DNA from 2 places in the Pseudoxanthomonas sp. SGT-18 genome. Region 1 is predicted to be linked to the other one. Evidence: riboswitches for the same ligand, from Rfam matches in the RefSeq annotation. Region 1 holds a riboswitch; the other holds the start of a gene.
What was found. Region 1 has a riboswitch for cobalamin ahead of btuB (TonB-dependent vitamin B12 receptor). Riboswitches for the same ligand answer to the same signal wherever they lie in the genome.
Positions count from the first base shown of each region.

Region 2: another riboswitch for cobalamin. It lies ahead of EIM47_RS06020 (ribonucleoside-diphosphate reductase subunit alpha); the one in region 1 lies ahead of btuB (TonB-dependent vitamin B12 receptor).

Region 1 covers NZ_RRYJ01000008.1:179,880-184,308, forward strand. The annotation lists gene EIM47_RS12270 (DUF885 domain-containing protein) at 1-908, shown strand, start outside; gene btuB (TonB-dependent vitamin B12 receptor) at 961-2,823, opposite strand; cobalamin riboswitch at 2,944-3,181, opposite strand; gene EIM47_RS12280 (GAF domain-containing protein) at 3,256-3,741, opposite strand; gene bioD (dethiobiotin synthase) at 3,847-4,429, shown strand, end outside.
Region 2 covers NZ_RRYJ01000003.1:134,297-138,725, forward strand. The annotation lists gene EIM47_RS06020 (ribonucleoside-diphosphate reductase subunit alpha) at 1-2,388, opposite strand, end outside; cobalamin riboswitch at 2,565-2,778, opposite strand; gene EIM47_RS06025 (DUF998 domain-containing protein) at 2,892-3,503, shown strand; gene zapE (cell division protein ZapE) at 3,507-4,429, opposite strand, start outside.

The DNA of each region.
Region 1 (4,429 bases):
AGGTCCACCAGCTGGGCCTGGCCGAGGTCGAGCGGATCTCGGCGGAAATGCGCCAGGTGATGGCGCGCGCAGGCTTCCAGGGCAGCTTCGCCGAGTTCCTGCAGTTCCTGCGCACCGATCCGCGGTTCTACGCCAGGACCCCGCGCGAGCTGCTGGCGGCGGCCTCGTACCACGCCAAGCGCATCGACGGCGAGCTCAACCACGTGATCGGCACCCTGCCGCGCTACCGCTTCACCATCCGCCCGGTGCCGGACGACATCGCGCCCAACTACACCTCCGGCCGCGGTGGCCTGGAGTCGTGCCTGTTCAATACCTGGGACCTGCCGTCGCGGCCGCTGTACAACCTGCCGGCGCTGGTGCTGCACGAGTGCGCGCCCGGCCACAGCCTGCAGGCCGCGCTGGCGCTGGAGGCGCCGGCGCGCCCCGAGTTCCGCCAGCAGGTGTACTTCTCCGGCTACGGCGAGGGCTGGGGCCTGTACACCGAATGGCTCGGCACCCAGATGGGGATCTACGAGACCCCGTACGAGGAGTTCGGCCGCCTGACTTTCGAGATGTGGCGCGCCGCGCGCCTGGTGATTGACACCGGCCTGCACGAGTACGGCTGGAGCCGGCAGCAGGCGATCGACTACCTCGCCAGCCACACCGCGCTGGCGCACATCGACATCGTCAACGAGGTCGACCGCTACATCTCGTGGCCGGGGCAGGCGCTGTCCTACTACGTCGGCTACCGCACCATCCTCGACCTGCGCCGCGAGGCCGAACGCGAGCTGGGCGCGCGCTTCGACCAGAAGGCCTTCCACGACCGCATCCTCGGCCTGGGCGCGGTGCCGCTGACGACCCTGCAGCGCGAGGTGCGCGCATTCATGGCCGAGGCCAGGGACAAGCCGGCGGCGGCCGCGGCGCCCTGATCCGCGGGGCGCGGCGCGGACGGACGGCGCCGCCCGCACCGCCGGCGCGCGCTCAGGGCGTGCGGTACTGCAGCGCCAGCGCGTACTCGCGGCCGGGCTGGTTGTACCAGGCCACGGTCTCGTACTGGCGGTCGAACACGTTGCTGGCCTTGGCCTGCACGGTCCAGGCCGGGGACAGGGTCCATTCCAGGCGCAGGTCGAGCAGGCCGTAGCCCCCCAGGCGGGTGGTATTGGCCACGTCGTCGTAGCGCCGGCCGGCGCCGCTGACGGTCAGGCCGGCGGCGAACGCGCCGAAGCGGCGGTCCAGGTCGATCCGACCGCTGCGGCGGGCGCGCCGCGGCAGCCAGTTGCCGTCGTTGGTGCCCGCGCTCTCGTTGCGCGGATCCAGCCAGCTCAGCTCCAGCGCCAGGTCGAGGCCGGCCACGGTGGTGGCCGCGGTCAGCTCGGCGCCGCGGATGCGGGCGCGGTCGATGTTCACCAGGTTGAAGCCGGTGTCGTAGCCGATCAGCTCGTCGATCCGGGTCTGGAACACGTCCACGCCCAGGCTCCAGCCCTCGCCCTGGCCGTGCACGCCGAGGTTGGCGCTGCGCGATTGCTCTGGCTCGAGGTCGGGGTTGTTGAAGCCGGGGTAGTACAGGTCGTTGAAGGTCGGTGCCTTGAAACCGGTCCCGGCGCTGGCGCTCAGCCGCCAGGTTTTACCCAGGGCCAGGCCGTAGCCGAGGCTGCCGGTGGCGTGGTTGCCGAACTGGGCGTTGTCGTCGTTGCGCGCGCTGGCCTGCAGCGAATGCGCGCCGAAGCGGCCCTGGTACTCGACGAAGGCGCCGAGGTTGTCGCGGCGGCCGCGCTCGAAGCCGGCGCTGCTGGAAACGCGGTCGTCCTGCCAGTCCAGTCCGGCGCTGAACAGCTGCCCCGCGCCGAAGCCGGCGTCCAGCTGCAGCGAGGCCAGGTCGCGGCGGGTACGGTAGCTGTTGACCAGGCGGCGCGCGCCGTCCTGGCGGTAATAGCCCTCGGCGTCGTCGCGGGTGCGGCCGGCCTGGGCCTGCAGCGAGACGCGCTCGCCCAGGCGCCAGTCCAGGCGCGCGCCGGCCACCTGCTGCAGGTTGTCGGCCTCGTTGCCGCTGTACGGGCCGCCGTCGTACTCGTTGCGGCTGTCCGAATCCAGCAGGTGCGCTTGCAGCTCCACGTCCTCGCCAAGCTTGGTCCCGGCGCGCAGGTTGAGCGAGTTGTTGCGGTGGCCGTCGCGGTCCGGCTCGTCGACATAGCAGCCGGCGCCCCAGCCGGCGGCGGTGCCGCGGCAGGCGTCGAAGCCGTCTTCCTCGCGGTGGCCGGCGCGGGCGGAGACCCAGCCGCGCTCGCCGCGCCAGGACAGGCCGGCATTGGCCTCGCGCAGGGCGTGGCTGCCCACCCCCAGGCGCAGGTCCTGGCGCAGGCCCTTGCCGGCGCCGCGGGTGAACACCTGGATCACGCCGCCGATGGCCTCCGGGCCGTACAGGCTCGAGCGCGGTCCGCGCACGATCTCGATCCGCTCCACCTGGTCCAGCGGGATGTCCTGCAGCGCCGGCATGCCGTTGCTGGCCGCGCCGATGCGCATGCCGTCCACCAGCATCAGCACGTGGTCGGACTCGGTGCCGCGCAGCATCAGCGCGCTGACCTTGCCGTGCCCGCCCTGGTTGGACAGGTTGACGCCGGCGCGGCCGCGCAGCAGGTCCTGCAGCGAGCCGGCCTGGCTGCGCTCGATGGTGGCGCGGTCGATCACCTGCACCGGAACCAGGCTCTCGTGCACGGACTGGACGGTGCGGGTGGCGGTGACCACGACCTCGTCCAGGTCGGTGGCGGCCTCCAGCGCGCAGGCGCTGGCCGGCGCCAGGGCCGCGGCCACGGCAAGGCATAGGGGACGGAACGGGAACGGCTTCATGCATCTCTCCTGCTGTCGCGCACGCCCGCGCGACCGGTGGCGGTGGGGCTGCGAGGGAGAGAGGCAAACGCCAGGCGCGTGCGACCGCACGCGGCTGCCGCCCGCAATGCCCTCCGCATCGCAATCAGTCGTCTTCCGGGCCGGTCTCCGGGCTCGCGGGCGAACAGGCGCATGGCCTGCTCCATCCGGGCGCCTTCCCATGCGCGGGGCACAGTGGCGGTGTTGCCCGGACTTGTCCTGCTTACCGTTGCGGGGGCAGCGCCGGAATGTCCGCGCGGCCCTGCGGCCGCGGCGGAGTCACCGGCTTCCCGTTTCAGCCGCGGCCCATGCCGCGGTCACCCGAAAGTGAGCGCAGTCTATGCCTATCGGCGGGGGCGGGCAATGGAGCGGGATGGCGGGCAGGCCGTGCAGCCATGCCCGCGGACCGTGCGGTCAGCGTAGCGACTGCACGAACGCGGCGGCGATGGCTTCCAGGCCGGCCTGGTCCTCGGCGTCGAAGCGGTCGGGCTCCGGGCTGTCCAGGTCGAACACGCCGAGCAGGGTGTCGCCGCCCACCAGCGGCACCACCAGCTCCGAGCGCGAGGCCGAATCGCAGGCGATATGCCCGGGGAAGGCGTGCACGTCGGCCACGCGCTGGGTCTGGCGGGTACGCGCGGCCGCGCCGCACACGCCCTTGTCCAGCGGGATGCGCACGCAGGCCGGCAGGCCCTGGAACGGACCCACGACAAGTTCCTTGCCGTCGTAGAAGTAGAAGCCGACCCAGTTGAGCGCGGGCAGGGCGTGGTAGACCAGCGAGGACAGGTTGGCGGCGTTGGCGACGCGGTCGCGCTCGCCGTGCAGCAGGCCGCGCACCTGGGCCAGGAGCTGTTCGTACTGTTCCGGCTTGCTGCCGGTAAGCGGGATGGCGGAGAAGGACATGCGCGCATGTTACCCGCAGCGCTGGCCGGGCATCGCCCGGATCGCGGGATGCTGCGTGGCGCGTATGATCCGCCGGCCGCATCGTGCGGCCGCCTGGAGTTGGACATGGACCTGCGCAGCCTCGACCGCCTCTACGTCACCGGCACCGATACCGGCGCCGGCAAGACCGTCGCCAGCTGCAGCCTGCTGCATGCGCTGCGCCGGACCGGGCGGCGTGCGGTGGGGATGAAGCCGGTGGCCAGCGGTTGCGCGCTGGTGGATGGCGCCTGGCGCAACGAGGATGCGCTGGCGCTGCAGGCGGCCAGCGCGCCGCGCCCGGCCTACGCCGACCTCAACCCGTTCGCGTTGCCGCAACCGCTGGCGCCGGAACTGGCCGCGCGCGCCGCGGGCATCGAGGTCGCGCTGCCACCGCTGCTGGAGGCCTTCGCCCGCCTGCGCGCGCAGGCCGACGTGGTCGTGGTCGAAGGCGTGGGCGGCTGGGCCGCGCCGTTGGCCGGCGACCTGGACCAGGCCGACCTGGTGCGTGCGCTGCGCGCGCCGGTGGTGCTGGTGGTCGGGATGCGCCTGGGTTGCCTCAACCATGCGCGGCTGACCGCACGCGCCATCGCCGCCGACGGCCTGCGCCTGGCCGGCTGGATCGCCAGCGAGGTCGATCCGGACATGGCCTGCCGCGAGGACAACCTGGAGC
Region 2 (4,429 bases), on a different contig from region 1:
GTAGGTCGTCTTCAGCCCCTGCCGCCAAGCCTCCAGGTGCAGCTCCAGCAGCACCGAAGCGCGGATCGAGGAAGGTACGTAGAGGTTGAAGCTGATTGCCTGGTCCACGTGGCGTTGGCGGCGCGCGTTCTGCCGCACCGAGGCGAACTGGTCCACCTTCCACGCGCCCTTCTCGTAGTAGGGCCAGGTTTCCAGCGACAGGCCGGGTGCGGCCACCGGGCGCCGGTAGTCCTTCTTTTCCTCGTAGTAGAACGCCGAGTAGACCGGGTCGATCGAGGCGCTGGAGCCGGCGATCTGCGCGGTGGACATGTTCGGCGCCACCGCCAGCAGCCAGCCGTTGCGCAGGCCGTTGACCGCCACCTGAGCGGCTAGGTCCAGCCACTCGGGCGAGTTGTAGCCGCGTTCGCGGAAGTAGGCGCCGGTGTGCCAGTCGCTGCCGGGGAAGGCCGGGTAGGTGCCCTTTTCCTTCGCCAGCTCCATGCTGGCCTGGATCGCCAGGCGGTTGATCCGCTCGTACAGCGCGTCGCTGTAGTCCTCGGCCTCCTTCGAATCCCAGTGGATGCCCTTGAGTGCAAGCAGGTGGTGCCAGCCGAAGGTGCCCAGGCCGATCGCGCGGTACTTGCGGTTGGTGATGGTCGCCTGCGGCACCGGCAGCTGGTTGAGGTCGATGACGTTGTCGAGCATGCGCACCTGGATCGGTACCAGGCGCTCGAGCACGTCGCTGATCAGGTCGCCCTGGCCCTCGGCCTGGACCACGGCGCGGCCCAGGTTGATCGAGGACAAGTTGCAGACCACGAAGTCGCCAGCCTGCTTCGTGGTCACGATCTGGTCGCCGGAGACGACCTCCTGGATCATCCGGGTCGGGCTCTGGTTCTGCAGGATCTCGGTGCACAGGTTGGACGAATACACCATGCCGCAGTGCTTGTTCGGGTTCTTCCGGTTGACCTCGTCGCGGTAGAACATGAACGGGTTCCCGGTCTCCAGCTGCGAGACCATGATCCGCTTGAACAGGTCGATCGCGCGGACCGTCCTGCGGCTGATGCGCCCGTCCTCGACCAGCTCCTGGTACTTGCTGCGGAAGCTGCCCTCGCCGCGCTTTTCGTCGTAGAAGTCCTGCAGGTACCAGCCCTTGGCCTGCTTCACCTCGTGCGGGTCGAACAGGTACCAGTCGCCGCGCCGCTCCACCGCCTCCATGAACAGGTCCGGGATGCACACCGCGGTGAACACGTCGTGCGCGCGCAGGCGCTGGTCGCCGTTGTTGAGGCGCAGGTCGAGGAAGGCCTCGATGTCGCGGTGCCAGATGTCCAGGTACACCGCCACCGCGCCCTTGCGCTGGCCCAGCTGGTCCACCGAGACGGCGGTGTTGTTGAGCTGCTTGATCCACGGCACCACGCCGCCGGAGGAGTTGGGCACGCCGCGGATCGGCGCGCCGGCGGCGCGCACGTAGCCCAGGTACGCGCCCACGCCGCCGCCGCCCTTGGACACGCGGGCGATGTCGGTGTTGGAGTCGTAGATGCCCTGCAGGCTGTCGTCGACGGTGTCGATGAAGCAGCTGGACAGCTGGCCGCCGACCTTGCCGGCGTTCTGCAGGGTCGGCGTGGCCACCGTCATGTACAGGTTGGACAGCGCCCAGTACGCCTCGCCCACCAGCTGCATGCGCCGCTGGCGTGGCTTCTCGTCCTGCATCAGGTACAGGGCGATGGTCAGCCAGCGCTCCTGCGGCAGCTCGTAGACGTTGCGCGCCTGGTCGGTGGCCAGGTAGCGTGTGGCCAGCAGGTACAGGCCGTTGTAGGTGAACAGCTTGTCGCGCTCCGGGTCGAGCAGGCGGCCGGCCTCCTCCAGCTCCTCCTTGGAGTAGGCGCGCAGGATGTCGTTGGAATAGATGCCGCGGTCGGCCAGGCTCTCCTGCAGGCCGACATAGGAACCGTACTTCCGTGCCACGTCGTAGAAGCGGTTGCGGCTGGCGCGCTTGTACAGGCGGCGCAGGTACAGGCGCGCGGCGAAGTACTCCCATTCCGGCGCGGCCAGGTCCACGCGCGCCTCCGCCTCGCGGACCAGGTGGTCGACCAGGTCGTCGGCCGACAGCGCTTGCTTGCGCGCGACGAAGCCGAGCACGGCGCGCTTGTAGTCGCCGATGTCCAGCTGGGGAAACTCGGCCGCGACCGCATCGATGCTGCGCTCCAGGCGCGCCGGGTCGAATGGCAGGCGGCGGTTGCCGGCCTCCTTGGTGATCCAGGTGGTGGCTGCCGGCGGCGGGGCCGGTGCGGCAGCGCGCGCGGCGGGCGGGGTGGGAACCGGGGCGTCGGCAAGCGCGTGGCCGGCGGCGGCCATGGCTGCGGTGGCCGGGGCCGCGCCGGCGACCGGCGAGGGGGTGTCCTGGGATGTCATGCGCATCCTCCGTGGCGTGATGCACCCCGCGTCCCTCCCTCGGGGAACGCGGATCCGGTGCGGATGCGGAGGATGCGAAGGCAGCGTCGCAACGGCCGCGACGCAGCGCGGCTGCGGCGGACCCTGCTTCGCCAGTCTTCCCCCCTCCGGGGATTCCGTGACCGGCACCGCGCGGTGTGCTTGGCGCGGCTGTCGGCAGGTCTTCGGACTTCCGGACGTGGAGGTTTCCCTCCGCCTACTTCCGCCGCTTCCCAGGCCCTGGCCCAGTGCGTTGGTGCGGGTTCGTTTCCGGTTACCGCTGCGGGGCAGTGCCGGATTCGCCTTGCGGCCCACCGGACTTCCCTTTTAAACCCGCGCCGCGGCGCGGGTACCGACGCGACACAAGATAGTGGGGTACCAGGATCATGGCAACCCCATATCTCGGAACAGGCACCCTGTTGGCGGACTCGTCCGGGCCGCCGCCTGCGCCAGCCCCGCGCCTTTGCGACACTGCCGGCATGCGCATGCCTGCCCCCGACCCCAGGTCCGTGGCCAGCACCCTGGTGCTGGGCAGCCTCGCCCACTTCCTGCTGGCCGCGGTGGCGGTGCAGGCGCTGCGCCCGGAATACGACCCCTGGCTGGCGCCGCTGAGCCTGTACCTGTCCGGTGCCTGGAGCGCGTGGCTGCGCGCGGGGTACTACGGCCTGGCCCTGGGCATCGTGCTGCTGGCGCTGGAACTGCGGCGCACGCTGGAGCCGCGGGCGCGCTACGCGCTGGTGCCCGTGCTGCTGTGCGGCGGCGCGCTGGCGCTGGCGGCCACCGCCGCCTGGCCGGGACCGGCACCCGGGTACCCGGTGGACGACCTGGAGGCGCTGGTCCACCGCATCGCGGCGATGGCCGCGTTCCTGCTGGTCGGCAGCGGCATGCTGCTGCAGTCCGCTGCGCTGCACCGCGATCCGCACTGGCGCGGACGGGCCCTGGCGGCGCTGCTGCTGGCGCTGCTGGCCTTCGCCGGGCTGTGGCTGCACGCGTTGTGGCGCGAGCTGCCGCGCGGGGCCTCGCAGAAAGCGGTGGTCGCGCTGTACCTGTCCTGGCTGTGGCTGTGCGCCTGGCGCCTGCGCACGGCGCCGCGCTGAGGCTCAGGCGCGGTGCGGGGTGGCCAGGTACTCGGCGCTCTGCATCTCGATCAGGCGCGAAGCGGTGCGCTCGAACGCGCCGCCCAGGCGCTGGCCTTCGTACAGTTGCGGCGGGGCCGCGTCGGCGGTGCACACCAGGTTGACCTGGCGGTCGTACAGCTCGTCAACCAGGTTGACGAAGCGCCGTGCCGCGTCCTCGTTCACCGCGCCCATGCGCGGGATGCCGCCCAGCAGCACGGTGTTGAACTCGCGCGCGATCTCGATGTAGTCGGTGGTGCCGCGCGGGCCGTCGCACAGCGCGGCGAAGTCGAACCAGGCGATGCTCTTGCCGCGGCCGCGCACCGGGATCTTGCGCGCGTCGATCTCGATGTTGCACGCGTGGGCCGCGTCGCCACCGCTCAGCTCGCGCCAGCGCTCGGCCAGCCAGGCGTCGGAGCCTTCGTCCAGCGGCGCGCGGTACACCGGGGAACGGGTCAGCGCGCGCAGGCGGTAGTCCTCCTGGCCATCGGAGCGCAGGACGGTGCAGTGCTGCTGCAGCAGGTCGATCGCCGGCAGGAAGCTGGCGCGCTGCAGGCCGTCGCGGTACAGGTTCTCCGGCGCGGTGTTGGAGGTGGTCACCAGGGTCACGCCCTCGGCGAACATCCGCTCCAGCAGGCGCGCCAGCAGCATGGCGTCGCCGATGTCGGTGACGAAGAACTCGTCCAGCACCAGCACCTTCAGCGCGCCGCGCCAGCGCCGGGCGATGTGCGCCAGCGGGTCGGCCTCGCCGGCGTGCTCGCGCAGGCGCTCGTGCACGCCGCGCATGAAGCGGTGGAAGTGGGTGCGGTACTTGCCGTTGCTGACCTGCGGCTTGTCCGTGCCCGGCGAGTACACCGGCAACGGCAGCGATTCGTAGAACAGGTCGACCACGAAGGTCTTGCCGCGCC